DNA from 2 places in the Clostridium thermosuccinogenes genome. Region 1 is predicted to be linked to the other one. Evidence: predicted binding sites of a transcription regulator. Region 1 holds the regulator's gene; the other holds the start of a gene.
The links. Region 1 encodes Rex, which represses fermentation and respiration genes when NADH is low (regulators of the CRP and FNR family bind a similar motif). Its sites were predicted from a motif close to ATTGTTAANNNNTTAACAAT; they were not measured.

Region 1 (15,683 bases):
GGCATTTCCGGAGACTCCTCCCAAAAACCTCGCGTTTTCATCATGGCAGAGTCCCACCAGCGGCCTTCCTTCTTTCTCATCGTACTCAGTAGCGGCAATATTCCCCGGCTCAGGGTTGAAAGACGTATTATGCATGTCCAAAGGGTCGAAAACATACCTTTTGCAAAGGGCATCCAACCTGTCATCTCCCACCTTTTCAAGTATATGCCCCAGCAATATGTATCCCAGGCAGCTGTAGACAACCCTTTCACCGGGATCATGCAAAAGCGGGAGTTCCGTAATATAACGCACCGCATCCCGGCGATCTCGGCACATTTGATCCAGCCGCACATGGGCCTTCATGCCGGAGGTATGGGTAAGCAGGTTTAGAAGGGTGATATGCTTTTTGTTGCCTTCATCAAATCCATCAATATAGTAGGACACCTTATCCATAGCCGACAGCCAGCCCTTTTCCTGAAAAATTAAGAACAAGGGTGTGGTGGCGACAACCTTGGTCAAGGAAGCCAGATCATACAGAGTGTCCGGCAGCACCGGAAGCTTTTCCGGCACCAGGCACCGGCTGCCATAGGCTCCGACCCTCAGAAGTCCGTCCGAATGTCCGATGGCAGCCACCGCACCTGGGAAAACGCCCGCATCAGCTGACCGGGCAAGCAAATTAAAGGCGGTATCAAAATTTGCATTAGAATCATCATTCACGTTGAAAATCATGGCATCACCCTGAAAACACAGTCAATATGGCAAAAGTCCGGTATCATGCCCTAAAAGGAATCTATTACCTTCTTCATGTCATACGGACCTGCCGCAAAGCATTCAGCCCTTTTCCTGTGTATGATGGCTCCTCTTGCCCTGCTCAGTGCATCATAATACTCCAGGTATTTAAACCACGGAGAATTATTGGTCAGCCAGAGCTTTTGAACAGCCTCATACCAAAGATCATATCCTTCCGTCACATCCACATATATATATGGAACAAAACCGTGAGAGTCCTCCCAGTTATCAGCAAAATACGGTCCACTGGCGTAATGGGCCGGGAGATCCCTTTCCATGGTGCTCAAAGCGCCATAGAACATGGCATCTTTTACTACCCGGTGAACAGTCATATGGTCCTTGTGCATGCTGTGGCACCAGTGGGTAAGTATTACATCGGGCTTTTCCCTTCTGATCAGATCGGCTATTTCAAATTTTATCTCTTCATTCTCCGGAACTTCACCGTCCCTGTAATTCAGAACTATGGATTTTCCGTTCAGCATTTTTGCAAATTCGGCGGCAGAATTGATGTTCATCTGCTTGAAATCCTCTACACTCATGGTGGGCGGCGCACCTCTTTCACCCGCCGTCACACCTACGATAGTTATCTTGTCCCCTAATATGGCATGCTTTGCCAGTGTTTTTCCGCATGTCAGCTCCGCATCCCCAATATGAGCTCCTATTGCCATGATATGCTTTCTTTTACCTTCCATAATTTATATCTCCTTTCCCATAACTGCCCAGTTTCTAACCGCTTTAAAACCTGTACGTTCATAGGTTTTCCCGGCAGGGTTATCCGCTCCTGTAAAAAGGCTGCTGAATTTTGCCCCCGCGTTTTTAAAACCATCCATCAGCAATTCAAACAGCACCGTCATAATTCCTTCGCCTCTATACTGTGAATGGGTTCCTATCCCGACAAAAAATCCTCTGCCGCTTTCCTGCACCCTTATCGGTCCTGTAAATCCGCAGATCTTGCCATGATCTGCCGCCACGATAACCGGATCAGGTTTATCCTTCGCCAGGTTATCCATGATGCCCTTCCTCCAGTCCTCGCTTCCCAAATCATCAAACAGTTCATCGAAGCCATAATGCTTTTCAGGATCATAGAATCCGGTGTATATCCCCTTTTCCATAAGCTCCTGGCGCCTCTTGATGCATTTCTCACTCATCTTGAAGTCGGAAAGATTCAGATAATAGGAGACCTCCCTTGTCAATATGCGATATCCGTTTTTCTCCATAAATTTTACCGCCGGAGTATCCGCATCCACTCCGGGAGAATTGTTATGGTCATGTCCGTCGGTACCCGGTATGTACCATTCCAGCTTTATGGGATTAAAGAAAATGGACTGGGATTTCTTTTTTCCGTTTTTTCTGAAGAATTCCTCCAGTTCGTGAAGCAGTGCCGAGCCATAGCCCTTTCCCCTGTACTCCGTATCCACCACCACCATGGTAAGGTACCCCGGAGTGTTTTCATGGTTCTCTCCCGGCAGAAACTGCTTTTTTACAACTCCATTGGCAAAACCGATGACTTTTCCGTCTTCCACAGCTACAAAAGTGCCATCATAAGAAAAATTAGGATCTTTTAAAAACTTGGCTTCGAATTCCTTTTCGGTAAGCGGTTTATACTGTGTCTGTCCGCTGAGATGAGTATTCCACAGTGACACAACTTCCGGCACATACCTGTCTTCAAACTTTAAAATTTTCATGGTATCCCCCTTATCAATTTTTATTGTTGAGAATCACGCTTTTATGCAAAACTTAATAGTCCCGCCTTTTGATGACGTCTTGCGGCAGTCTCCACCCGCTGCTCTCACCATCCCTGCTTGTGCTTGCTAACGCCAACCAAAAACTGCTGTAAAACCTTTGTGAAAATAGTATCTGACAAGTAAAACTTCCGTCGTCTTAATCTGAATATTCCCATGGTGTGGATATGTTATGCGCTTTTATGACTGAACACAGCATAGCGTTTCATAATTAATGCTCTCTTCATCCGTTAATTATATTGTACTACGTTCTGGATATTTTGCAACTCTTTTTCGAAAAAAAATATAAAATTGGCACCTGAGTTTCAATCCATAATTTCCAATTCCTGTAGATATTTTTCAATCCATAGTTTTTTAATATAAACAGCAAGGGAAACATAAAGCATAAATTTGATATAAGAATTTAGAGAAATAAAAGAATCCACCAGGTTTACTGGAAACCGGATGGATTCAATCCCTTCATAAGGTCTTTGCTGATGATTACAGCCTATACCTAACCGCATTTATTGGGTATTCTCCTCTGATGATTTATCTGCCGGAGCTTTGGGCGTTTTTTTGGAAAATGCCCTGTAAACCTTATAAGCTATTAATCCCAAAACTGCCAGAAGCAATAAGGTCGGAAGTATACCTACCAGGAACAGCACCACATCGCCGCAGAAGGAAATCAAGCCTCTAATGCCTCCCTCAAATCTTTCCTTCAGCCTTGTCAGATATGATTTACCTTTACTGTCCCCAGCATTTGCTTCCGGTTCTTTCTCGTTCATGTTGACGGTGATGGTTGAAAGCTCCACGAGGTTATCCCACTTTTTCAACGTGCCTGTGAGGCTTTCAATCTCATGACGTATTTCGGTAAGCTGGCGTTCTACCCGAAAGATCGCATCCAGGTCGGTAAGCTTCTTAAGGTATTCCTCAATGCGGCTTTCCTCAAATCTTAAAAGCCTCAGCCTTGCTTCCTTGTCGAAATATTTGTCCGTTACGTCCTCACCATAAATGCTTTGATCGATAAGAGTTCCCAATCCGCTTATCCCGTCCACCACCTGCTCGAACTTGTCCTTGTCCACCCTCAGTATGATTACTGCCCTTGTCAATAACACCTCTTGGGAATCAATATATCTTTTGTCCTTCCTGATGCTTGACTCCTGGATAAAGCCAATGGCGTTGATAAGCGTCTTAAGCTGCCCGTATGCCTTTTCAAAATCATCCACTTCCACTGTGACATTAGCGCTCCTGATGAGTTTTCTTTCGGATAAGATGGCATTGGAAAGAGAAGCAGTAGAAATACCCGCGCCACTGATGGAATCAGCATTTGCAGCCTGATCAGCCTCCGCTGTTTCATTTTCCGCTTTACCTGCATCACCATCGGAACCTGCAGAATTGTAGTCAGCTTTCGAATTCGACATTAAGCTCTTATCGTATGCAACGGAAGAAGCAGTCTTTTTGCTGCTCTTACTGCCACATCCCGCCATGGATGAAAAGACAAGAACCGCTGCAATTAATAAGCAAAGCACTCTTTTAAGCATTTCATGTCCCCCTTTTAATATTTATATAATCTCTATGTTTCCAACTCCTTTGGCATTAAAGGCCAGGCTATTAGTGCATTTATTTTGCATCAGTAAAACTGTAAGGGAAGCTGTGATTTGATTCAATGCTGCAAAGAGATCAGAGTATAAATATATCGGCAGTGTCAGCGTAAAACCCTTGCTTTGGCCGCTGTTTAAAAGCAAAATTATCATTCTGTAACTTTAGACTTAAGCACTTTAAAATTTGTTCCAGCAAAAACCATGGTATTTACCGTGGTATACTTTGGATCTGGTGAGCAAAATGAAAAAGTGCTGCCTTAAACTTAAGGCAGCACCTCTTATTTTAATTTTATTCATCCATATTATCTTCAGCCATGTTCCTCTTAGCTTCCTCAATAACCTTCTGGCTTATCATGGCGGGAGCTTCCTCATACCTTTCAAACCACAGTTTGAAATATCCCCTGCCTTGAGTCATGGATCTCAGTTCGGTGGCATATTTGAACATCTCAGCCTGAGGTACTTCCGCTACCACCTGCTGTATGCCCCCTTCCTGAGGATTCATTCCCAAAATCCTGCCACGGCGCTTATTGAGATCTCCAATCACATCTCCCATATAGCTGTCGGGCACATAAACCTCCACATGGGCTATAGGCTCGAGAAGCACAGGAGAAGCTTCTGCCAGGCCTTTCTTATATGCAAGCTTTGCTGCAATCTTAAAGGCCATTTCCGATGAGTCGACATCATGGTATGATCCATCTACCAGCGTAGCCTTGAGATTAACAACAGGATATCCGGCTAGTACACCATGCTGGATGGCTTCTCTTAAACCTTTTTCAACAGCCGGATGATACTGCTTGGGTACCGCACCACCGAATATTTTTTCTTCAAAGGTCAGATCTTCCGTCTCGCCGGGCTCAAATTCAATCCATACATGACCATACTGGCCGTGACCACCGGATTGCTTCTTATGCTTGCCTTCAACTTTAACTTTTTTCTTAATGGTTTCTCTGTAAGGAACTTTCGGATCTGTCAGGTTAACAGAAACACCAAATTTGGATTTGAGCTTGCTGGTAATCACGTCAAGATGCTGTTCTCCAATGCCTGAGATGAGGGTTTGCTTTGTCTCCGTATTTGTGGTTACCTTGAAAGTCAAATCTTCATCCTGCAGCTTTTGAAGCCCTGCACTGATTTTCTCCTCGTCTCCTTTTGCCTTGGGCTCAACTGCAAGGGATATCGAAGGTTCGGGGTATTCTATTTTGTCAAGAACGATGGGTTTTGCCTGCTCGCAAAGGGTATCATTGGTGTTTGTGTTCTGAAGCTTTGAAATACCTCCGATGTCGCCTGCTACAAGCTTATCTGTAGGAATCTGTTTCTTGCCTCTCATTATAAAAAGAGAACCGATCTTTTCAGTTTTCTGGGTTGTTGAATTGAATACTACCGAATCCGATTTTAAAGTACCTGAGTACACTCTGAAAAGCGAAATTTTACCTACGAATGGGTCTGCGATCGTTTTAAAGACTAGAGCTGAAAGAGGAGCATCGGGAGCTGTTTTAAATTCTACCACTTTATCGCTTTCGGGCAATTTTCCTTTAACCGTCTGAGCAGCAGCCGCCGACGGCAGGCATCCAATTATCATATCCATGAGGGGCTGCACTCCCAGGTTGTTTGCTGCAGAACCGCATAATACAGGAACGATTGAGCCATCTGCCACTCCGCTGCAAATGCCTCGGTTAATATCTTCCGGGGTAAATTCCTCATCGGCGAAGAACTTCTCCATCAGTTCCTCATCCGTTTCCGCGATAGCTTCAGCCAAAACTCCCCTGATCTCGGCGACTTTATTATCTAAATCGGCAGGAATAGCTGTATCTACCAGCTTATCCTTGTCGAACTTTTTCGCACTCATGGTTATAATATCAACAAAACCGGTAAACTTTTCACCCTCGATTATGGGTACCTGAAATGGAATTACTTTTTTACCGAAAGTATTGATAAGCTGATCAACAACTTTGAAAAAATCGGCATTTTCCTCATCCATTTTATTGATGAAGAAGACAACGGGCAACTTGTGTTCTCCGGCATAAGCCCAGGACTTTTCTGTTCCCACAGCCACTCCGCTCTTGGCAGAGACCAGTATTATGGCGCTGTCCGCCACACGTATGCCTTGCTTTACTTCACCCACGAAATCAAAATATCCGGGAGTATCAATTACATTGATTTTATGATCCTTCCACTCACAGGGCGCTATTGCCGTACTTATGGAGATCTTCCTCTTGATTTCCTCTGGATCAAAGTCGGTGGTTGTGTTTCCGTCAACTACTTTTCCCAGCCTGTCAAGAACTCCGGTGTTATACAGCATCGCCTCTGCCAGAGTGGTCTTACCCGCCCCTCCATGGGACATCAGGCAGACATTCCGGATTCTTTCACCGGTATAATCTTTCATAGAAATTCCCCCTTAGTTTATTTTAATTTTCCTTAGCTGCCAATTAATTTATATCGTTATTATATTACCTAAATTCTAGGAAAATAATTCTAATAATCAAATCAAATTCAGCATTAAGTTAAAATGTCGGGGTACTGTGAAATTTTTTGTGAGCGAAGTAAAAATGTCTGTTGCCGTAAATTTGCAGAACTTCCTATATATTCATCTTTTCACTTGTTTAGAACTCATACCAATATTATTTTATATTCTATTAATTTTGAATTTTTCCTCTTTTTTATTATAATAATTAGTGTCGTGCAGTAAATTGTAAATGTTTATGCGGCTATCCCTAATTTGGTAATAACAGCATCGACAGTTACCCCTTTTACTGCACAAGTATATGCAAACTTGGCAATTGAAACCAAGTATTGTTTGCGGAAATACCCTATGGTATCTCCCAAAGTATCAAGCTTTAAGGATTTCTTGTTTGAAACCCTGAAAAGCTCCAGGAAAGTGTAGGCCATAAAGACCATGCTCCAGAAGCGCTTTATTGAAGTTAAGGATTCTACCTGGTATTTATCAAAACCAAGTGAGTTTTTTTGATACCGGTAACTTACCTCAATATCCCAGCGGTTCTGGTAATATATAAGGATTTCGGAGGTGGTAAGGCTAACATCCGTACTTAGTATAAATGCTGGTTTATCGGATAAATCGGGCTTGCTCCAACAAAACAGAATAACGGCATTTTCAAGGTCATTGATTTTACCCTCATACCTATAAACATAGTAAGTATCGTCACCTGCTGTAACTGGGCTGGTTTCGTCCTTACTGATAAAGGTTGAAAATTCTCTAACACTTGTTTTAATGCCTCCTGGGTAAATCACTCTATTGGATTTTATTCTTCCAATGGTGTGATATCCTCTCTTTAAGGCATGGAGCATCACTTTACCCGATGTATACCAAGCATCCAACAACAAGTACGTTGTTTCTGTAACCGGTATAAATTCATCAATAAGCTGCATTGCAAGCTCTTGTTTATTCTTAAAATGCTTCTTTGCTTTATTGCCAAAGAACTGCTTTCTAAGATAGAGCCTGAAATTTTGTGGCAGTGAGTATTCGGAAATTTTATAATGAGAAGTAACTACGCAATGAGACCACATGGGTTTTCCGTCACTGTGTGAATGGTGGAAATCAAGGCCTTCAATCTTTTTGGTAGACTTATCTTTTTTACTCAAAGAGTCGTCTATGATGAGAAAGCCTGAAGTATCTTCATTCACGCTATTACGGACAACATTTAGAGAATGGTTAATTCTCTTGTGGTCCACATAATCGTTACTCCATTTATACTGTCCGAGGAATCTTGAACCACAGCTTCTATCCCGGTTACAGGTATGCTTTGAATAGATCCTGGAAACATTTTTGCTTCCCTCGGTGGTAATAATGCCTGAGACCATAAGGACCATGTGATTTTGTATGGCTTCAGAATAAGGTAAATCTAGCATATTTATATAATTGATAACTTCTTGACTTTGTTCTATTATTATCTCAGGCATAAGTTTGACCTCCGTGGAAATAGTTTTGTTTTTGGTCAATTCAAAGCTACCACATTACGTCAACTTATGCTTTTGTTTTACCATTAATTTGGTAATACAATTATTTACTTTTAAATGCACAACACTAATTATAATAATTTAACTTATATTTTTTTCCGTGGGGCAATTAACTCTTTTTGCCATCATTTTCTAAGGATAAATTTCAAGTAAAAAAGTGGATTACAAAGATAATCAAACGAAATCCGACAAACTCGAGCTTTCATTTTTTGTGGGTCATATCATATATTACAATAGATAGGCAGAAATTAGTTTCCCTTGACTTTTAGGCAGGGGAGATGTAAATTTAGAATAAACCCGGGGAATTGCCGTAGGTCCTGGACCGATGCAGGAGCAAAAGGGTTTAGCCCTGTCGGATCCCGGGTAATTAGTGTAATACGGTAGTATGGAAAACAATACCGGTAATGTGCTTTAAAATTAATCTATCAACGCAAAAATATTAATGTCCTCTCCATCATTGTTTGCTCTTTGCAAGCATGAAGGATTGTGACGGTTAATATAAGACGGTGCTGTGGAAAGTTCAAAGGCTAATAAGCTCAGGACTTGTGCTTGGAATAACCAACACAGCAAGGATAGATTGAACAAGGCAGTTGCCGGTGAAGGGTGCGCAGTTTCATGCAGGATTTATTATGGCAGCCGCGCCTGTTGTAAATAATCGTGTAGAAAGGAAGTATAGCCAATGATCATTGTTATGAAACCTGACTCTCAGGAAAAGGATGTAGCTGAAATTTCCAAGACCCTGTCGTCCCTTGGGCTTGGAGTACACATTTCAAAAGGGACTGAAAGAACTATTATCGGTGTTATCGGGGATAAGAGAGTATTGAGCGATGTCCCCCTGGAGCTCATGCCGGGAGTAGAAAAGCTGGTTCCGATAATGGAATCCTACAAACTGGCGAGCAGAACTTTCAAACCGGAGCCCAGCATAGTAGATGTGAATGGTGTGAAAATAGGCGGTAAGGAGCTGGTGATAATGGCCGGTCCCTGTGCGGTCGAAAACTATCAGCAGATAATGGATGCCGCCTTTGCTGTTAAAAAAGCCGGAGCACAATTTTTAAGAGGTGGTGCCTTTAAACCCAGAACTTCTCCCTATTCCTTCCAGGGTCTGGAGGAAGAAGGCCTCAAGCTCCTGAAGGAAGCGAAGGATGCCACCGGTCTTCAGGTGATAACCGAAGTAACCAGCGAAAAAGCTGTAGAGATAGCTTATAAATATGTGGATATGTTTCAGATAGGAGCACGGAATGCTCAGAATTTCCATCTTTTGAGGGAGATCGGGCGTTCCGGCAAGCCTGTGCTTTACAAGCGCGGTTCAGCCACCACCATCGAAGAATGGCTGAATGCCGCCGAATATATCATGAGTGAGGGCAACTACAATGTAGTTCTTTGCGAAAGAGGAATAAGAACCTTTGAAACCGCTACCAGAAATACGCTGGACATCAGCGCGGTGCCTGTGGTAAAAAGCACAAGCCACCTGCCGATAATCGTAGACCCCAGCCATGCTGCAGGGAAAACCCAGTTTGTGCTCCCCCTGTCAAAAGCTGCAATAGCCGCCGGAGCCGACGGGCTCATAATCGAAGTGCACCCAAATCCAAGGTGTGCCTTGTCCGATGCTTCGCAGCAGCTCACCCCGGAGAGCTTTGATGAACTGTGCGCAGACATCAGTAAAATTGCTGACATAGTCGGGAGAGAATTCAAACATGAATAATATGAATATGGATAATATGAAAGTCACAATAATTGGCCTGGGACTTATCGGAGGTTCCCTGGCAAGAGCCCTGAAAGAACGTCTGGGCATACGGGATATTACCGCAGTTACTCCCAACCGGCAGGATATTGACGCGGCCATTAAAGACCAGGTCATATGCCGGGGATTTACGCAGCTGAATGACCATGTATATAATTCAGACATCATATTCATATGCACCCCGGTTAAATACACTTTTGAGTATATAAGCTGCATTGCAGGAAAAGTAAAAGCGGATTGCATCATAACAGATGTGGGAAGTACCAAATCAGATATAATAGACCAGGTAAACAGCATGGCCTCTCCCCCATGCTTTATCGGTGGTCATCCCATGGCGGGAAAAGAGAAAAACGGCTATTCCTCCGGTGCTGCACACCTTTTTGAAAATGCTTATTACATTCTGTCACCATCCAGAAGCACCACACCGCAGGCAATGTCCGTTTTGAAAGGGATCATTGAGGGAATAGGTGCCATACCCGTAGTACTGGATGCAAAAGAACATGACAGAATAACAGGAGGCATAAGCCACGTACCTCATATAATAGCGTCAGCCCTCGTCAATCTGGTAAAGGATATGGAAACGCCAGATGGTAAAATGCAGATGCTCGCTGCCGGTGGTTTCAGGGACATTACAAGGATAGCCTCCTCCAGCCCGGAAGTTTGGGAAAGCATCGTCTTAAGCAACCGGATGGAAATAAAAAGGATACTGGAGCACTATATAGAGATTTTGAACAGGTTCAGCGGGCTCATGGAGCAAAAAAATTCTGCAGGACTATACCACTTTTTCGAAGATGCGAAGCATTTCCGGGATTCCATCCCTGCCGGCAAGCCCGGTCTTATAGCTCCAATTTATGAGCTGATAGTGGATGTGGTGGACAAACCCGGCATAATCGGAGAAATTGCCACCATCTTGGGAGATAGCGGCATCAATATTAAAAATATCAATGTGTCCAACAGCAGGGAGTTTGAGCAGGGATGCCTCAAAATTACCCTGCCGGACCCGGCCAGCGTCGATGCCGCCGGCAAACTGCTGGCCGACAAAGGTTATAGAGTATACAAATAAAAGTTGGCTTAGCCAACTTTTATTTATGTGAATTATTCATACTTTATATATACCTTGTATTTGAATATGCCTTATTTTATGTTTTTCGCAAAAATTATTTGTCGATATTTAGTACTCTGTATTTTCCTAATTTTTAGACTTGTTTCTGTTTCTCATCTCATTCAGCTTGTAACCCAATACCATAAGGCTGTCACTTAAATGCACGTTTTCAATAACTACATCATGCTCCAGTTCAAGATCCATAGGAGAGAAATTCCACAACCCCTTTACTCCGAGCCTTGCCAGCCTGTCAGCTACTGCAGGAGTCTGGTCGTACGGTACGGTGAGAATTCCTATATCTACCTTGTTTTGCTTAATAAACTCATCCAATTTATCTATATGCAATACCTCGATTCCATTTATAGCGGTTCCCACGACAGCAGGATTCACATCGAAAATACCCACAACCTTGAATCCTCTTTTTTCAAAATTCCCATAATTAGCCAAAGCCTGCCCCATATGCCCTGCACCAACTATTATGGTATGAAAGGTTTCATTAACTCCCAGAATATTGCTGATTTCATTGAACAGGGATTCCACATTGTAACCATAACCCTGCTGACCGAATCCACCAAAGCAATTTAAATCCTGGCGTATTTGTGAGGCAGTGATATTCATCCTTTCACTCAGTTCCTTCGAGGAAATCCTGGTAATGCCCAGTTTGAGCAAATCATAGAGATACCTGTAATACCTTGGCAAACGTTTGATTACGGCAATGGATATCTTCTTCTTATTCAAATCCAAAACTCTTCCTCCTTAAAGGCACCAAAAAGCTGTAAACCATAATTTACAGCAAAATGTCCCTGTTAGAATTGGCAAATTCATGCAATAAACCTATAGCAGTTCATTTGCATGTAAATACCTGGTATAATTAAACAAAATTTGGAATCATAATACACATAAGCATTTACTATAAATGGATTATATCATTATTGTTATTTTATTGTCAATAATCGATATTGATTAAAAAAAGAGCTGTTGCCGCTAATCAAGTTTTTTGATAAAATTGCACTGATAGTCATAAAGAGGAGATGTCTTATGATTGTACTAAGCTGCAGCAATATATCGCTGTCTTTCGGCACAAACAAAATACTGGAAAATATTTCTTTCAACCTTCAGGAATCAGAAAAAGTTGGCATAGTAGGTGTAAATGGCGCCGGTAAGTCCACCCTCTTTAAAATCATCGCCGGGACACTGCAGCCTGACGACGGCGAGGTATTTGTTGCCAAATCCAGAAAAATAGGGTTTCTGGAGCAGAATTCAGGGCTCGATTCATCCAATACGATTTGGGATGAGGTAATGTCTGCTTATTCGCACCTCATAGAGATGGAAAGCCGTATGAAAGCGCTGGAAGAATCCATCAGCAGGGAAAAGGATGAATTAAGGCTTGAGTCCCTGGTGAAAGAGTACTCCGACCTTGCCGATAATTTCTCCCGCTCCGGCGGATTTGAGTATAACAGCAGGGTTAAGGGCATATTGAAGGGTCTTGGCTTCACCGAGGACCAGTTTGATTTGAAAATAAGCTCTTTAAGCGGCGGACAGAAAACCAGGATGGCTCTGGCAAAATTGCTTCTGGAGCAGCCGGACATTCTGCTTCTGGATGAGCCTACAAACCACCTGGACATTGATGCCTTGGAGTGGCTTGAGAATTTTTTGAAAAATTACGGAAACAGCGTACTGGTCATTTCCCATGACAGATATTTCCTTGATTCTGTCACCAGCAAGACCATTGAGATAGAAAACCATGGATGCAAAGTATATAACGGCAATTATACGGAATATGTCCGACAAAAAGCTTTGGACAGGGAAATTCAGCAAAAGCATTATGAACTTCAGCAGAAAGAAATAGCCCGCTTGGAAGCATTTATTGAACAGCAGAGGCGATGGAACAGAGAGAGAAATATAATTGCGGCAGAAAGCCGGCAAAAAGCTATTGACAGGATGCAAAAGGTGGAAAAACCCAAAGATTTGCCGGGAAAGATCAAAATGAAGCTGAGGGCAGGAATTGAAAGCGGAAACGATGTGCTTTCGGTGGAAAATCTCAGCAAGGAATACCCCGGCAAGCCACTTTTCAAGGACATAAGCTTCAAGCTTCGCAAGAAGGAGAATGTTTTCCTTTTAGGACCGAACGGATGCGGAAAGTCAACTCTGCTCAAAATATTGGTTGGAAAGGTGGAGCAGAGCTCAGGCGCATATGAGTTCGGCCATAATGTACTGCTGGCTTATTATGACCAGGAACTGAATGACCTGGATGAAAACAACACCGTATTGGAAGAAGTATGGGATGAGAATGATGATCTTACCCACACGGAGATAAGGAATGCCCTCGCTTCCTTCCTTTTTACCGGTGAGGATGTTTTTAAGCCTATTTCGGTTTTAAGCGGCGGTGAGAAAAGCAGGGTTGCCTTGACGAAAATCATGCTGTCTCAGGCAAATTTCCTGATATTGGACGAACCCACCAACCACCTTGATATAAACTCCAGGGAAGTGCTGGAGGATGCCCTGCAGAAATTTGAAGGGACAATACTGGCGGTATCCCATGACCGGTATTTCATAAACAAGTTGTCCACCCGCATTCTTGAGTTCAGGGGTACTTCCCTGTTCGATTATCCGGGCAACTATACAAGCTTCCTGGAATACAAGGCAAATAACAGGGTTTCCAATACGGATAATGCCAGAGAGGTCAAAATGTCCGCCTCCAAACAGGAGCATATCGCCAGCAAGGAGGAAAGAGCCTATCAAAGAAAGCTGGAAAAGCGCCTGAGAGAAACCGAGCAGGCCATAAGCGATGCGGAGAAAAGGCTCGAAGAGATAAAGGCGGAAATGCTGCTGGAAGAAGTGTGCACCGACCATGTGAAGCTTATGCAGCTCAATGACGAAAAGAACCTCCTGGAGAAAAAGCTGGAAGAGCTCTACCCTCTTTGGGAAAAGCTCGCCTCTGAGAAAGAAGCTGTAACTTCCGGCTCATAACCGTTATATGATGATAATGTGATTTAGCGTGTATCATACTGCCCTTCGGTGCCGGAGCGAGCTTTTGCGCATCCTGCCAAAAAAGGCTCAGTATATTGTATTTATATTGCAATATGATGTAAAATAGTATCGATAATCCATTTAAACATGATAGATATAAAAGCGGTTATCGATTATACCCACAAAGCTTGATGGGAGCAATTTCTACCTGCAGCTTTGTTTTCTATAAACAGAATTACTTTAAAGGAGTGTTTAATTTGAGGATACTATCCGGAATCCAGCCGTCAGGCTCTCTTCATATAGGCAATTATTTTGCCATGATAAAGAGAATGATTGAATTCCAAAACGATAATGAACTGCTGTGCTTCATTGCCAATTATCATGCATTGACAACAGTGTATGATGCTTCCACTTTAAGAAGCAGAACCCTTGACGCTGCCATGGATTTTCTTGCCCTGGGACTTGACCCGGACAAAGCAATTTTCTGGGTACAGTCGGATATACCTGAGGTTCAGGAGCTTGCCTGGTTATTATCCAATGTAACAGGCATGGGATTGCTGGAACGCGCCCACTCTTACAAGGACAAAATTGCAAAAGGTATATCTCCCAACCATGGATTATTCGCATATCCTGTTCTTATGGCTGCCGACATACTTTTATACGGCTGCGACAAGGTTCCGGTAGGCAAGGATCAGAAGCAGCATGTGGAGATAGCCAGGGATTTGGCTTTGCGCTTCAACAGCACTTATGGTGAAACCTTCGTAATACCTGAGGCTGATATTGAAAGCACCATTGCCACAATTCCGGGTACCGACGGTCAGAAAATGTCCAAATCCTATGGGAATACCATTGACATATTTGCCGATGAAAAGAAGCTTCGCCAATCGGTAATGTCCATAAAAACCGATTCAACCCCGGTGGATGAACCAAAGCCTACCGACGGCAACCCGCTGTTTGAAATATATTCTCTGTTCCTTGACAGCGAGGGCAAGGAAGAACTGAGACAAAGGTTTGAGACTCCCGGACTCAGGTACGGGGACGTCAAGAAGGAGCTTTTTGAGGTTATCTGGAATTATTTCTCACAAGCCAGGAACAACAGAAAAAAATATGAAAATGATATGCAGTATGTATATGATGTCTTGAAAAAGGGCGCGGAAAAGGCCAGAGAGATTGCATCCTATTACCTTGATAAGGCAAGACATAATGTAGGGTTGGACTACAAATTCACCTCGAAATGAGGTTACATGGCTCCTCAGTAAACTTACAGGTTCTCCTTAGCCGGAGTTCAAAGCCGGGAGCACCGGTACGAAAACGATGCAATATTTTTCCATTAAAAATCACTTCCCGTTCCAAGGAGCGAGAAGTGATTTTTTAATGGGAGTTGAGAGCGTAACTACAACTGTCTCGAATCAAGTTCCGGAAAAATAGCTGTCTACTGCCGCCTTAATCGCCATGGCCAGCTTGGTCTGATGCTCATCAGTGGCCAGAAGTTTTTCATCCTCAGGGTTTGACAAAAAACCGCATTCCAGAATGGCAGTAGGCGTTTTCAAGTCCCGAAGGATTATTATAGGTGTTTCATTGGGTTTGCCTCTTACCAGTGCATTTCGTTTATTGTTGGGGTCCACTATTTCCTTGACGGCTTTTTGCAGGCACAATGCCAATTTTTGGCTTTCCGGCGAATTATGCGGGTAGAAGGCCTGGGCTCCCCTCTGGCTCGTATCGTTTACAAAGCTGTTAAGGTGTATGCTGACTACGATATCGGCACCCGAAGTGTCCATTATATTTTTTCTTCTCAACAGGTCTGCCTTTCT
Region 2 (15,683 bases), 450 kb from region 1:
TAGTGCGATTATCTAACACTGCAGGGGAGCGATGAATGGAATGAGTAAACTTAATAGAATTAAACCTTTGACAAATTATATGTTTAATTTGTTGTTTGTGATATTGTCGCTGATCAGTATCCTGCCGGTGGTTCTGGTATTTATGGCGTCGATTTCTTCCGAAACTTCGATTGCGAAATATGGATATCAATTCTGGCCGGAGGAGTTCTCCTTTGTTGCCTATTCCTTCTTGTGGAATGAAAGGGCATCAATCTTTCAGGCATTATTTGTATCTGTTTGCGTAACAGTTGTGGGAACTGCTTTAGGGGTTTTATTGACGACGACAATGGGCTATGTCCTTTCGCGGCTTAACTTCCGTGGAAATGGATTTTATACATGGGTTGTATTTATACCTATGATATTTAACGGCGGAATGGCTGCCAATTATGTGGTGGTAAGCAAGTTTTTGCATTTGAACAATACTATTTGGGCTTTGATATTGCCGTTATGCGTTTCATCCTTTAATGTAATTGTTTGCAAGACCTTTTTCAGAACCACCATACCGGATTCCATTATAGAATCGGTAAAAATAGACGGAGGGGGCCAGCTGACGATATTCCTGAGAATAGTGATGCCAATTTCGAAACCGTTGATTGCAACTATTGCGTTGTTCCTTAGTTTCGGATATTGGAACGACTGGTTTCAGTCGTCCCTGTATATCAGCAATAAAGCCCTTTTGTCCTTGCAGGCAATGCTTAACAATATCCAGAAAAATATCGAATATATTGCCAATAATCCCAGCGCCGGAGTATCCTTGCAGCAATATAAGAACTCCATGCCTACTGAACCGGTGAGGATGGCTATTGCTATTGTGATTGTTGTACCTATTGCTTGTGTTTATCCGTTTTTCCAGAGATTTTTCATCAAAGGTCTGACCATCGGAGCTATAAAAGGATAAGAACTCGATATCAGGAACCGGGAAAGGCCGGCCCAGGTTCTTGTTATAGATGGCTTGCGTCTTGAGAAAACTACTATGGAAGGTAAAGGCGCAGACCGAAATCAGATTTTTATCAAAGTATATGCACTAATTGTGCAAAAATAAGGAGGAATTTTATGAAAGGGAAAAAACTAGCAGCCCTTCTTTTATCGATGTCATTGTTTGCATCGATAGTGGCAGGATGCGGAAATAGTGGAAAAGGGACCGACAACACTGGTACTGGCACAGGAACTGGAAACAATGCGACAACCACGACTGCTACTGATGAAGTGGCAACCATAAAATGGGTCACCGTAGGAAATGGAATGCCGGATAATTACGACGCATGGAAAAAGAATATCAATTCTTACCTCGGGGAAAAGATCGGCGTAAATATAGAAATGGAAGTAATTCCATGGGGTGACTGGGACAGCAGGAGGAGCGTACTGGTAAATACCGGCGGTGATTACGATATTTTGTTCACAAACTCGGGAACCTATACCAGCGATGTAAAGCTGGGAGCTTTCATGGATATTTCCGATTTGGTTAAGACTTCAGCATCTGACCTTTACAACTATATTCCCAGCGATTATTGGGATGCATCCAAAGTAGACGGAAAAATATATGCTGTTCCGACTTACAAAGACAGTTCAGCAACCCAGTATTTCGTATGGGATGAAAAGTTGGCAAAAGACAATGGCATAGAGGTTGAAAAGATTACCTCACTGAAGGACCTGGTAGAACCTATGAAGAAGTTGAAGGAAGCTACAGGAAGCGCTCCTTTCATCCTCAGCAGCTCCGGGCTGGAAGCTATTTTTGGTATGAGCTATGATTCAATGAGCTCCGGGCTTCCTGCAATTGGTGTAAAATATGACGATGAAACCCGTACTGTTGTGAATGTATTTGAGCAGAAGGATATCATGGATCAGTTGTCCGTATTGCACGAAATGTACAAAGCCGGCATAATTAATGCTGATGCGCCCACTCTGGCAGAAACACCGAGCTATAGGCCATTCTTTGTTGCACAGGGATGGAGCCTTGCTGCAAAGACCACTTGGGGTCCTAACATGGGCGTGGATGCAGTTGCCATCCAGTGGGGAGATACCATTGTATCCAATGAAACTGTTCAGGGATCTTTGAACTGTATTTCAGCAAACACCAAATATCCTGAGAAATGTCTCGAGTTCCTCCAGATGGTCAACCTGGACACTTATGTAAGAGATGCTTTCTACTATGGACTGGAAAATGACAACTTCAAATACACCGAAGATAAGAAGATAGAAAGATTGAATACCGACTGGTCAATGGCAGGTTACACCCAGGGAACATTCTTCACTGTAAGCCAGTTGGCAACCGATGAATTCAATCAGTGGGATGAAGTTAAGGAACTGAACGCAAAGGCAAAAGGTTCCGTGCTGCTGGGCTTTAGCTTCGATACATCTTCAGTAGCCGACGAACTTAGCAACTGCATCGAAATCTACAGACGTTATAAGAGCGAATTGCTGACCGGTATGGCCGAACCGGTTTCTACAGTGAAAGAGATGATAAAAGAGATGAATGATGCTGGTTTGCAGAAGATTATAGAAGAAGCTCAGAATCAGATAAACGCATCCTTTTAATCACGGGAGCTAGTATAGCTTCACAACGATTCATTGAGATATTAACTGTATAATTGCTTTAAATAGAATGGGCAAAAGTAAGATGGGAAAAATAATCCTGTCTTACTTTTGCGCGTTCAAAAAACATCAGCAAGCTGCGAAGGGAAGACCAGGGATCGCCAGTTTGATAAGGCAGAGCAATTATTGTATAATAGATAACGCATATTCATTTTACATAAAATGATTTATTATGTTATCGAAAATGTCGTACAATGAGCTATATTATTAGAGCGTTATCTGTTACTTTGACTGACAGCATCACATTGAATTTATAAAGATTGGTGGATATGTAAGATGTTTCAGTTTATGTCAATAAAAGCATATAAGAAAACTTTTCTTAGCTATATGCTCATACTGCTGCTGCTGTTTATTACCATCAGCAGCCTTTTGTACACTTATTTTCTGAACATCGCTTTTAATGCTTATACGGAGAAAGTATCCTTTGCAGCATATGATGTTAATCAATATATGGATAGGATAGTTTACAGGATAGACAATTTTTTGTCAAGACTATACTCGGACTCTGCCCTTTGGGACGATTTTTACCTTTTTTTCACTTGTTCTTCCCCCTCGGAATATACCGCAAAAAGAATAGAGCATTGGAGACCCGACTATTCCGTTTCTTTTTTGGATAGCGCCACTGCCTTTGTCAGAGAAAGCGGGTACAGCATAAGCAATATTATATATTACAGCTCTACCCATATTATAAATATGAAATATAGCCCCAACGGCCAGATTCGTTACATTATTACCGACACCGACCCACTGGAAGCGATGCCAGCCAGTGGCTGCTATGTTTATTCCAGAGAACTGAAGGATAAAAGAGCCTCCTATATCGGGAAGGTTTCCTTTCTCATAAATCCGCTGGATAAAAGCAAGGAATCGTTTCGGGACATTCCTTCCGCCCACTATATCCGTATAAATGATATGGTTTTAAACTTATCGGATCATCCTTATGGAGAATTGTTCAAAGAGAAAATCATATCTTCGGACTATACCGGAAAAAGGACTCAGGGGCATTTGCGCCTTTCAAATTTCCGTTCCGTTTATTATATTTTAAATACCTCTGAAAAATATGGTTTTACAATATTTTCCTTCATACCCAGAGCAGAAATAATGGAAGCGGCCAATTACCGCTTTACGGTGCAGGTGATACTCCTGCTGCTTTTATTGACTTTCTTCTTCGCCATTTATATTTTGGCTTCCCGGTTTTCCAATAACTATCGGTTGTTGTGCAAGATAATTGGGTTGATTAATGATGCCAAAAAGGGAAAGTTCACGCAAATCGATTCCTTTGCCAATGACGAACTGTCTTTGATCGTACAGCATCTGAATGAAATGTCGACCCAGCTTAATTCCTACATTCAAAAGGAGTATTTGCTTCAGATTGAGAACTTCAAGGCGGAAATGAAAGCCTTGGAATCCCAGATTAATCCTCATTTTCTTTACAACACTTTGGAGCGCATCCGCGCTTATGCCTTAGGCAGCGGCGTCAGCAATGTCGCAGATGCTGTGGGAAATCTTGGAAGGCTCTACCGCGTTATCGTAAAGAGCAACACTTTCTTATCCATAGATGAGGAATTGAAAATAGGTATAGATTATTTGGATTTGATGTGCTTTCTCTATGGTGACGACTTGATGTACCATGTAGATGTAAGTGAAAGCTGCCGCCAATTGAAGACGATAAAAATATGGATGCAGCCGATATTGGAAAATTTCTTCAAACATAATTTCACAGGCAAGGAAGAGTATAAGATTATCATTATTTCCGGCGAAGAAAGGGAGGATGGCTATTATTTTGACTTTTCCAGCAATATTGGCCATCTGGACAAGGAGAGCATTGAACATCTGAATTCTCTGTTTACTCCTTCAAAATTACTGCATGAAGCTGATGAAAAGAATTCGGAAGCAAGGAGCGGAATTGGCTTGAAAAATGTATATGCACGGCTTTATTACTATTACGAAGGCCGCGTGTCCATGTCCATCGGCAATAATGATCCCAGCGGAATCATTATCAGTGTGGTGATATACAAATAGCAAGGAGGATTCATATGTATAGATTGCTTATAGTCGATGACGAAAAAGAAATCTGTGAAGGCTTGAAATTGTTGATTCCTTGGAATGACTACGGTTTTACCAAAATAGCGACGGCTTATTCCTATGAGGAAGCCATACAAAAAGCAGTGGATTTTAAGCCGCATGTTTCTCTTATAGATGTCAGCATCGGTGACAGGATGGGTTATGAATTGGTCAGTGTACTGAAAGATCAGAATATAAATTCGGAATTTATCATGATCAGCGGTTACGACAATTTCCAATATGTCCGGCAGTCGCTGATTGTGGGAGCCGTAAACTACTTGTTAAAGCCTATAAACAAAGAAGAATTGATTGCGCAGATTCGCACCATTGTGGTGGAAAAGCTGGGAGGAAGCCTTGATGATTCTGTCAAAGAGCCGGTGGAGGAAGATCCAATTTTAAAGGTTCCTTATGACAAGCTTTCAAAGCTGACCAACAAGATTTTGCTCATAACCAAAAGTGACTATAAACAGCATTTGACCATGGAAAATATAGCGGCTCGTTTCCAGATGAACAGCAAGTATCTTGGACGCGTCTTTTTTAAAGATACAAATATGAAATATTCCGATTATCTTACGGCATATAGGATGTATAAAGCCAAGCACCTTATAGAGACGACGGATGAGAAGATAGCTACTATTGCCCATATGGTAGGATACACGCAGCCCAATAATTTTTATGTCCATTTTAAAGCCTTTTACAATGTTTCGCCTACAGATTTGCGGGCAGCAGACAAAACAGATGGGTAGCGTAAAGCAGATTAATGAAAAACTCTTTACGGAACTATCCCAACAAAATGTGCATTCAAAGGGAGGAATATGTGATGAAATCGGGAAGCTGCCGCTGCTTTTGCAAAATAAAGAAAATAATTCTTCCTGCGCTGATCAGCGCTTTTATAGTGATAGCAGCGTTTCCCTTGCTTCTGACCGGGTGTGATTTTTCAAGAAACAGCAATACCGGGACCAAAACTGACAATGTAACTCTTATATATTATACAATAGGACATCCGGATAAAGACCTGAAGCTGGTAAATGACCATTTAAACATCCTTCTGATGGAAAAGCTGGGATTTAAAATCGATTACCGCAAAATTGACTGGAATGATTACCATACAACCCTTTCATCCCTTCTCATGTCAGGGGGTGATTTTGACATCGCCTTTGCTGGGTCGGACGAGCATGGTGATTTTGTCGGAAATGCCAAAAAGGGGTACTGGCTTGATCTCGCTCCTTACCTGGATAATATAGGAAAAGATATGTATGAAGCCATACATAAAGATTTCTGGGAAGGTGTAACCATAGACAACCATGTTTTTGGAGTTCCGACCAACAAGGAGCTGGCTGTTCCCATGCATTTCATCTACAATAAGGAGCTGGTGGACAAGTACAATATTGATATTACCAAGTATCACGACTTTGCATCCCTGGAGCCTTTGCTTGCGCTTATCGCCGAAAAGGAACCGGATTATGTCCCCCTTGCATTGGATATGAGCCGAAAGAACATATTTGCTCCCAAATCTTATGAATATGTTGTTTCTCCGGCTGTTCCGCTGATGGTAAACTCTTATGATGAAACCCTGCAGGTGGTCAATATATATGAAACGGAACATGCCCGGGAATTATTATCAACCTTGCACAATTACTTTAAAAAAGGTTATATAAATGCCGATGCGCCCATCTGCTACTTCTCATCCCTGGATTTTATGGAAGTGAAGGCTTTCTGCTCCACGGCATCAGGGGGGCCGTATTCAGCCAATATGTGGAGCAGCTCTTGGGGGTATCCTGTCGTGTCGGAGCAGGTCAGCGATCCCATTATAAAGACTGAAGATGTTCAAAGCAGTGTCATGGTTGTCAATGCTGCCACCAGGCATCCGGAGGAATGTGTAAAATTCTTAAATCTTTTAAATACCGACCCAGAGACGCGAAACTTAATTAATTATGGAGTGAAGAACATCCATTATACCCTGACTCCCCATGATCAGGTGGAGGTCATCTCCGATGCTTACAATGCAGCTACCTACACCCAGGGCAACTGGTTTATTTTAAAAACGTTGGCCAGCGAGCCTCAGGATAAGTGGGAGCAGTTTAAGAAGTTTAATGATTCTGCTGTAAAATCGGAGTTGTTCGGATTTAAACCCGAGACCTCCGGCTATGAGAAGGAAATTTCCGATATTACCGCTCTGATGGACACATACGGCCCGGCGCTTTCTACCGGCAGTGTGGATCCTGAAGTGTATCTGCCGCGATTAAATGAGGATTTGAAAAAGGCCGGTATAGAAGAGCTTAAAGAAGAGCTGCAGCGCCAGATAAATGCCTGGCTGCAAAAAAAGAAGATGTAAATTTATCATCTTCTTTTGTCTTTTTCTTTCTTGGAAACGTATTTCTGTCTCATGAATTCCACATATTCCTCCACCTGCTTTATAGCTTCGTCCGGCAAATCGGAGACATCTATGCTGTAATAAACCTCTTTATTCTTTTTTTCGTTCCGGCCCAGCAGATAATCGGCTGAAACATCGTACAGGTCGGCCAAAATCTTCAGGGTTTCCGGATCGGGGTAGCTGATGGAGTTTTCATAATTGGAAATTGTTTTATTATTAATGCCCGTGAGCTTTGATACATCAACTTGTGTAAGTTCTTTCCTTTCACGGGCAAATCTCAAGCGGTCTCCCAATGTTCTCAAACGAATCCCTCCATAAACCAATTATATTTAATTGAAAGAGGCGGACTCGTTTTTTCCCAGAACATTAGAATTTATTATTGACATTTTCTCAAATTGGAAATATAATCATTAATGGTCGTTGTTTGGAAAATGATTGAATATTAGTGGTTATCAGGGAGGAGATTTCATGACATATGAAAGCCTGCTTGAAATGAAGGAAAAACTGGATAAGGCAGAGGGTATATACCGGCATATCACGAGTTTGAGGAAAATCCTTGAACGGCGCAGCAGCATAAAGCTGATAGGGATATGCGCATACTTTGATGATGAATTGGAAGATATGCTGTATACAGACCTCCCGGAGGAAGCCATAAACTACTTCATGGAAGAGATAGTCAAAAAGGAAATCGACAGGTTGAAAAAGGAATTTGCCACCCTTTAGCAAGGTGTGTTTTTGAACATACCGAGCCGGTATGGAGCCCGGCTCGATATTCTTCTTGCCTAATCTGATGGAATTCCGCCGCAACGGTATGTTGCGCGGATATTTCCTTCTCCTTTTCATAGCCTTTGGACAGCTGCAACGCAGTTGCTATTTTCCATAATAGCATTTTAGATATATCTCCTTTATCTCGCTCATCAAAGGATATCTTGGGTTGGTGCCGGTGCACTGGTCGTCAAAGGCATTTTCCACCATTTCGTCGAGGGTAGCCAGGAAATCCTCTTCCTTTATGCCGTATTCAGCGATGGTCTTCTTAATGCCTACGGCAGCCTTCAGGTCTTCTATCTTGGACAGGAATTTTTCAAATACTTCCCTGTCGTCTTTGCCGTCCACTCCGCAGAAGCGTGCGCATTCTGCATATCTTGCCAGGGCATTGGGGTATCCGTACTGCGGGAAGGTGCCCATTTTGGCCGGAGCTTCGGCAGCATTGTATTTCATAACCTCTGTCAAAAGCAGCGCATTGGCGACTCCATGGGGCAGGTGGTGGTATGCGCCCAGCTTATGAGCCATGGAATGGTTTAGCCCCAGGAAGGCATTGGCAAAAGCCATGCCGGCTATGCAGGATGCATCGGCCATCTTTTCCCTGGCCACCGGATCTTCAGCTCCGTATTCATATGCCCTGGGCAGGTATAGAAATACGTTCTTCATGGCTTTCAAAGCCAATCCGTCGGTGTAGTCGGTGGCCATGACGGAAACATAAGCTTCTATCGCATGAGTGAGCGTATCAATACCGGATGCGCTGGTCAGGCTCTTGGGCTGGTTCATCATGTTGTCCGCGTCTACAATCGCCATGTCCGGCATGAGCTCATAGTCAGCCAGAGGGTACTTGATACCGGTCCTGTCGTCGGTGATAACTGCAAAAGGCGTGCATTCGGAACCGGTGCCGGATGTTGTGGGGATTGCTACGAAATATGCCTTTTCGCCCATCTTGGGGAAAGAGTAAACCCTCTTGCGGATGTCCATGAATCTCATGGCCAGGTCCATGAAATCCACTTCCGGATGCTCATACATGACCCACATGATCTTGCCGGCATCCATTGCAGAACCGCCTCCTATGGCTATTATGCAGTCCGGTTCAAAAGACCTCATGGCTTTTGCGCCTTCAATGGCGGAGGAAAGAGTGGGGTCCGGCTGCACGTCATAGAAGGTGGTATGGGCAATGCCTAGTTCATCCAGCTTGTCGGTGACGCACCGGGTATAGCCATTTTTATAGAGGAAGGAATCCGTAACAATGAAAACCTTCTTTTTGTTCAAGACATATTTTAACTCATTGAGGGCAACCGGCAGGCAGCCTCTTTTGAAATAAACCTTTTCCGGGGCTCTGAACCAAAGCATATTCTCTCTCCTTTCGGCAACTGTCTTTATGTTGAGCAGGTGCTTTATGCCAACATTATCGGAGACGGAGTTGCCGCCCCATGTGCCGCAGCCAAGGGTGAGAGAAGGTGTCAGCATGAAATTGTACAGGTCCCCGATACCGCCCTGGGAGGATGGAGTATTGATGAGAATTCTGCAGGTTTTCATCCTCTGGGCGTGTTTTGCCATCTTTTCCGTCTCGCGGGTATTGATAAAGAGGGAAGAGGTATGCCCATAGCCACCGGCGGCTATAAGCTTTTCTGCTTTTTCCAGGGCTTCTTCGAAATTCTCAGCCTTATACATGGCCAGAACAGGCGATAGCTTTTCGTAGGCAAATTCTTCAGATAAGTCGGTGGATTCCACTTCGCCGATTAATATTTTTGTTGTCTCCGGTACATCTACTCCGGCTAGTTTTGCTATATTGTATGCGCTTTGTCCGACTATTCCTGGATTCAATTCTCCGTTTATGACGATGGTCTTTCGCACTTTGTCCAATTCATCCGGCTTTAAGAAATAGCATCCGCGGTAAATAAATTCCTTCCTGACCTCGTCGTAAACCTTCGCAAGTACGATTACGGACTGCTCCGATGCACATATCATGCCGTTGTCGAAGGTTTTGGAATGTATAATGGAGTTTACCGCCAGTTTGATATCAGCCGTGTCGTCTATGATAGCCGGTGTGTTGCCCGGTCCTACTCCTATGGCAGGCTTTCCTGATGAATAGGCTGCCTTGACCATACCAGGACCTCCGGTTGCCAGTATGAGGTCAGCTTCCCTCATAAGCTCTTTGGTGAGCTCCACCGACGGGTTGTCGATCCATCCTATTATGCCTTCAGGAGCGCCAGCCTTTACAGCGGCATCCAGCACAATTTTCGCTGCTGCGATGGTTGATTTTTTGGCTCTGGGATGCGGTGACACCATGATGGCATTTCTGGTCTTCAATGAAAGCAGTGTTTTGAAAATAGCGGTGGAAGTGGGATTGGTAGTGGGTATGACTGCTGCGATCAAACCTACGGGTTCTGCGATTTTCTTAATCCCAAAAGCCCTGTCCTCTTCTATTACACCGCATGTCCTGGCGTATTTGTAATTGTTGTAAATATATTCCGAAGCATAGTGGTTTTTGATAACCTTATCTTCAACCACTCCCATGCCGGTTTCCTCGACTGCCATCCTGGCCAAGGGGATTCTGGCCTGGTTGGCAGCGCGGGCAGCCGCCGAAAAGATTTCATCCACCTGCTCCTGGGTATAGGTTGCGAATACCTTCTGAGCCTTTCTCATCGCATCTAATTTTTCTTTCAAAGCTTCGATGCTTCCTGCAGTGTTTTCTAAAGTTTCCGATACATTAACTGCTTTTGCCTTTTCTTTTTTCTGCATATGGATACCTCCTTTTCACATTCCTCATATTCTTGGGCGATTATTGCTCATCTCAACCTGAAATTTTACAGGTTAGTATGATATATAGAATTTGGTTTGAATTCAGCGGATTGAAATGGATGATTGCAGCCTAAGGAAGATTTTTAGCATATACTGTGTTGGAGGAATTTGCAGCATCAATACATCCTCTGCCGGCTGAATTCATTCCCAACCAATCAAAACCTCAGCTGTCAATTTTAAAATATTGTTAATCTTTTAACAATTTAAATTATACAACATTGTTAAAAGATTGTCAATCATTGAAGCTCAACTTTTAAATTATTCCAAATTATCACAAATAAGTACAAAGCCAAATTCAATAAGTACATAGTAAAAATTCATGTTGCTAAGGATTTAGGGAGCAGATGGGAGAAAAAAGATGCGTTTTAATGAGCATTTATTTGGAAGGCTTAAGGATATCGGGATAAATAGATAAGCCGGTGAAGGGGCGCAGATAGCTCCTTCGCCGGCTGTTCCAAGGCTTGACTTGCCGGATTCCCGCAAGCTTCAATCAAGAAGTTCCTTCAGGACTTGTGCATCTTTGAGAAATTGTGCCGGATCATCCTTTTCCACAAATTCCAGCAGGGCGTAGCGTTTATCAGGAAGGCCCTTAAGGCATGACAGATAATTCTTCCATACCTCCCTACCATCTGCAAGGGGATGGCGGAGAGTATTGCCGTGATCGTCCAATGTCCAGTGAAATACGTGAATATTTGAAAGGAGCGGCAGAACAGACTCCAGTTCTTTTTTGTTTTCCTCGGGACTCAAAGCAGTCCGGGGCTGCCAATAGCTTCGGATATTCTTATGGTGAATTCTGTCGTATAAGGCAAGAGCGGATTCGAGGGTGTCTGTCAAAGTACCTCCGTGATACTCGAAGGATATGTTTATTCCCGCGGGTTCAGCCAGTTCTGCTATTTTCTTCGAACACCATGCCACCCTTTCCCTGTATTTGTCATCAGCGTCCGAAGAAGCTTTTGTGCCGGCCCACACCCGGATTACAGGGGCTTCCAGCTTTACAGCCGTTTCCAGTACCTGTCGGAAAAGGTCAAAGTTGTCGTCTTCGCAGCCTACTCTGTAATAAGAACCGTATGAAGTGACGGACAAACCGGAATCGATGGTCATTTTATGCACTTCCTCCGCGGTCTTTATATCCCCGTGGGGCACATGGATATCCCCTCCCCATTCAATTCCATGAAGTCCGGCTTTCCGGGTAAGATCCACGATTTCCCGGGGCTTTAGCTGCCGGAAGGTAACGGAAACAAGTCCTGGACATATCATAAAAACACCTCTTCTCTTTGTTTATTAGCTTTTACTTTCCTTCAATAATGTAAAAGGCTAATTTTGCATATAAATTTTTTTCTTTGATTATATAAAAATCAAGGTGTAGTAATCAACATAATTTCACTTCGACAGTTGGGCAAATTTGCAAAAATTGCTGCAGTCTCTTGAATAATATTCCATACAATGTTATAATACTTTCTGTTGTATTTTGTAAACAAAGGAAGATTGATGCCAGAAATGGATGCACTGGAACTGAAAGACTTATTACTCATTATCAAAAAAAGGCTATGGCTTATAGTTGTAATAACTCTAGCCACATCAGCCTTGTCTGCGATATTAAGCTTTTTTCTTATGAATCCTGTATATCAATCGGACACTTCGCTTTATATAGGCAGAAGTATGGATAACCAAAGCTCCATCGGATATAATGACCTGATGCTGAACACCCAATTGGTCAATGACTATCGTGAGCTGGTAAAAAGCAGGATGGTCACCAGCATTGTGTTGGAAAAGCTGAGTTTGAAGGATATGACGCTGGAACAGCTGTCGGAAAAGCTGAATGTGGAGTCCAAACAAAATACAAGGCTTATTGTGATTTCCGCCCAGGATGAAGATCCGGTACTGGCCAGGGATATAGCCAATACGGTAGCCGAAATTTTTATGGAAAAAGTGGCGGACATCATGATGGTGGAAAATATACAGATTATCGATACGGCTGAGCTGCCGGAAGCTCCTGTCAAGCCCAATAAGCTTATGAATATTGCCATAGCAACCCTGCTGGGCTTTATGCTGAGCACAGGAGTGGTTTTTCTTGTAGAGTATATGGATGATACCATCAAGACTCCCGATGATGTTCAAAAATACTTGGGCCTTTCAGTTGTAGGCACAATACCGGTGTTCGATGAAGAAAAATAAAAAATATGGTGAACCCATGATGAGTATAGATTTGCATTCCCACATCCTCCCGGGCATAGACGACGGAGCCCGGGATATGGAAACATCTCTAGAAATGCTAAAGATAGCCGAAAGGGACGGCATCAGGCATATCGTTGCCACCCCGCACTTTATAAAAGGAGAAGTGGAAAATCCTGCCCAGGTGGTATTGGAAAAATGTGAACAACTCAAGCAAGAGATAAATAGAGAGAATATAAAGGTGGATATATATCCCGGAAGCGAAGTGTATATGACCCCGGAAATACCGGAACTGCTTAAGGAAGGGCGCATTTGCACTTTGAACGGTTCCTCCTATGTGCTGGTGGAGCTGCCCATGACGGCCATACCCATATATGCCGCCGAAGTGTTCTATCGGATTAAGCTGAATGGCTTTGAACCTATACTGGCACATCCCGAAAGGAACAGGGAGATTGCCGGCAATCCTAATATTCTGTTTAATTTCATTCAATCCGGTGTGTTGGCTCAGATTAATGCAGCAAGCCTGATGGGCTTTTATGGGAGCGAAGTAAAGAATGCGGCCTGGACTTTATTAAAGCACGGCATGGTGCATTTTGCTGCTTCCGATTCTCACACATGCAGGGGAAGAGCTCCGAGGCTTAGCATGCCCAGAAGCCTGGTGGCGGAAAAGATGGGCGAGGATACGGCCCAAAGGTTGTTTGAATTGAATGGGTTTGCGGTTTTGAACAATGAAAGGATTGACTTTCAGGAGCCCAGCATGGTAAAAAAAAGAAAGAGCTTTAGCATACCAATTCTCAGTAAACTTTTCAGAAAGAAATAAAAATCCCTCAACAAGTACATATATAATTCTCTCTCATATGTAAAAATTTTATAAAAATTATAAGAATATAGGCTTGTCCTATTTACATATGACTGCCTTTCAAATATACTAATATATGTCAGTTATCATAATTTTTGCATTTGAGAGGGGGATGCTCGCTATGAGAAGGTTTCTAGCGACAGTATTAATTGCAGCAGTGCTGATAGTTCAGCTGACTGCAGGTGTGGCATATGCAGGAAGTTCAGACGTCAGGACTGCGGTAGAGCAGCTGAACAGGCTGGATAACAACAGCAAAGGAATGCTGCTTGGGATGTTATGGGATTTTGCTGTTGCCGAGATAGGCAAGGGCAGTGAAGTAACGGTTGATGATATATATGAAGCAATTAAGAGTGCATTAACCAACATTCAAAATCCATCGGACAACCAAAAAAACATGTGGGAGACAATAATTGCGGAAACCGGGAATACCAGCAATGACGGCAAGATTGCCGGAGAGTCTCTGAAATTGATTATAGGCAAAATCCTCAACAATAAGCAGATTATTATCGACTATTATAATACATTTAAGCAATTTGTGGACAAGGGCTTTGTTAAGGAATTCCTGGGCCTGCCTGCCAATGCCACCGACGGACAGGTTTATGAAAAGCTTCTCCCTTACCTTGAGGAAGTAGTGACATTGAATGATGAAGGCAAATTTGTAAGATACGGAGATGTAAAAGCAAAAATAGCGGCAAAGATCGGGGTAAGGCAGGAGCTGCTGGACCTGTTTTTAGGCATAGATGTGAATGGAGAGATGGACAAATACATAGCCCGCATGAACAATTACATCGGGAACGGACCAAATCAGATCAGCACGGAAGATGCCATCTATATGCTTGAGCTGTATAATCTCTTTGCTCCAAGGACTACACCGACTCCCGGCGGAGGTGGCGGAGGCATAGTTGTTCCCCCGGAAGACACTGAGGATGATATGGACGACATCAATAAAATAGCTGATGAGCTGGATGAGATAAGCTCCGGGGATGAAGATCCGGAAGATAAGATAAGCAGTGCTGCCAAACTGATAAAGTCGGCTGTGGAAAAGATTGACGCAGTGGAAGATGTGGAGAAAGCCCTGGAGATCGCTGAAAATATAATTCTCAAAACAAAGGATATCTTTAAAGAGGCAGAAAGCAAAGGCATTTTGGCCGACGAATTAAGCAGGGAACTGAAAGCCATCGCAGACAAGGTTATCAGCAAGGTGGGCAAAACAACTGTAAAAGTGGTTGCCTCCGACGGTTTGGTAAAAGCTGTTTTGTCCTCGGAAGAAGCGGACAAGCAGGTTCAATTAATGGAGGACATCGTAAAGACGGCCGCTGCTCTGAACAAGGCGCTTGCTGAAAGCAAGGCGGATGTAAAAGTGGATGCAGTATTAAGGATTGAGCTGGACTGCGATGATGCTTACGATGCTTCAGCAGTTGAACTGCCCGGCTCCATATTCAAGGCTGCTGTCGAAAAGAAGCTGGATAAGATAGCTATCGATACAGGTATAGCTGTAATATCCATTGCACCTCATGATATGTTCGCAGAGGGTGAAGTGAGGCTTGAAGCTGCAAAAGTGGACAAGGATACTTTGCCGGAGGATATAAAGGCTTTGGTGGGCAACAATGCTGTATATGATTTTAACCTTACGGTAGATGGAAAGGCATTGGACAAGTTTGCCGAGCCGGTAGAGATATCCATACCTTATACCCTCAAGGCTGGGGAAAATCCTGAGAAACTGACCGTATTCTATATTAATGATAAGAACGAGCTGGAGAACGTCATCGGTGTCTATGACGAGGATACCAAGACGGTGAAATTCACCGTAAGGCATTTCAGCAAGTATGTAATTAAGGTAAACGCCGTAACTTTCAGCGACCTTAATACCGTGAAGTGGGCTAAGGACGGAATAGAAGCCATGGCCGCCAAAGGCATCATCAAGGGCGTCGGCGGTGGTAAGTTCGATCCCTCCAGCAATGTCACAAGAGCCCAGTTTGCAGCAATGATAGCCAGGGCGCTTAACCTGGTGGACGATGC

Region 2: the regulator Rex is predicted to act here: its motif matches at 10,817-10,836, upstream of adhE (bifunctional acetaldehyde-CoA/alcohol dehydrogenase).

The regions. Positions count from the first base shown of each region.
Region 1 covers NZ_CP021850.1:734,423-750,105, reverse strand. The annotation lists gene CDO33_RS03400 (serine hydrolase domain-containing protein) at 1-708, opposite strand, end outside; gene CDO33_RS03395 (PIG-L deacetylase family protein) at 759-1,460, opposite strand; gene CDO33_RS03390 (GNAT family N-acetyltransferase) at 1,464-2,453, opposite strand; gene CDO33_RS03380 (DUF4349 domain-containing protein) at 3,014-4,030, opposite strand; gene CDO33_RS20720 (hypothetical protein) at 4,052-4,243, opposite strand; gene fusA (elongation factor G) at 4,380-6,470, opposite strand; gene CDO33_RS03365 (IS701 family transposase) at 6,785-8,002, opposite strand; gene aroF (3-deoxy-7-phosphoheptulonate synthase) at 8,739-9,761, shown strand; gene CDO33_RS03355 (prephenate dehydrogenase) at 9,754-10,863, shown strand; gene CDO33_RS03350 (redox-sensing transcriptional repressor Rex) at 10,990-11,640, opposite strand; gene CDO33_RS03345 (ABC-F family ATP-binding cassette domain-containing protein) at 11,941-13,872, shown strand; gene trpS (tryptophan--tRNA ligase) at 14,130-15,110, shown strand; gene CDO33_RS03335 (N-acetylmuramoyl-L-alanine amidase) at 15,282-15,683, opposite strand, start outside.
Region 2 covers NZ_CP021850.1:288,163-303,845, forward strand. The annotation lists gene CDO33_RS01275 (ABC transporter permease) at 1-16, shown strand, start outside; gene CDO33_RS01280 (carbohydrate ABC transporter permease) at 41-937, shown strand; gene CDO33_RS01285 (ABC transporter substrate-binding protein) at 1,093-2,574, shown strand; gene CDO33_RS01290 (sensor histidine kinase) at 2,908-4,650, shown strand; gene CDO33_RS01295 (response regulator transcription factor) at 4,665-5,438, shown strand; gene CDO33_RS01300 (ABC transporter substrate-binding protein) at 5,513-7,027, shown strand; gene CDO33_RS01305 (helix-turn-helix domain-containing protein) at 7,033-7,368, opposite strand; gene CDO33_RS01310 (hypothetical protein) at 7,535-7,789, shown strand; gene adhE (bifunctional acetaldehyde-CoA/alcohol dehydrogenase) at 7,937-10,573, opposite strand; gene CDO33_RS01320 (sugar phosphate isomerase/epimerase family protein) at 11,120-11,890, opposite strand; gene CDO33_RS01325 (YveK family protein) at 12,122-12,808, shown strand; gene CDO33_RS01330 (tyrosine-protein phosphatase) at 12,795-13,625, shown strand; gene CDO33_RS01335 (S-layer homology domain-containing protein) at 13,786-15,683, shown strand, end outside.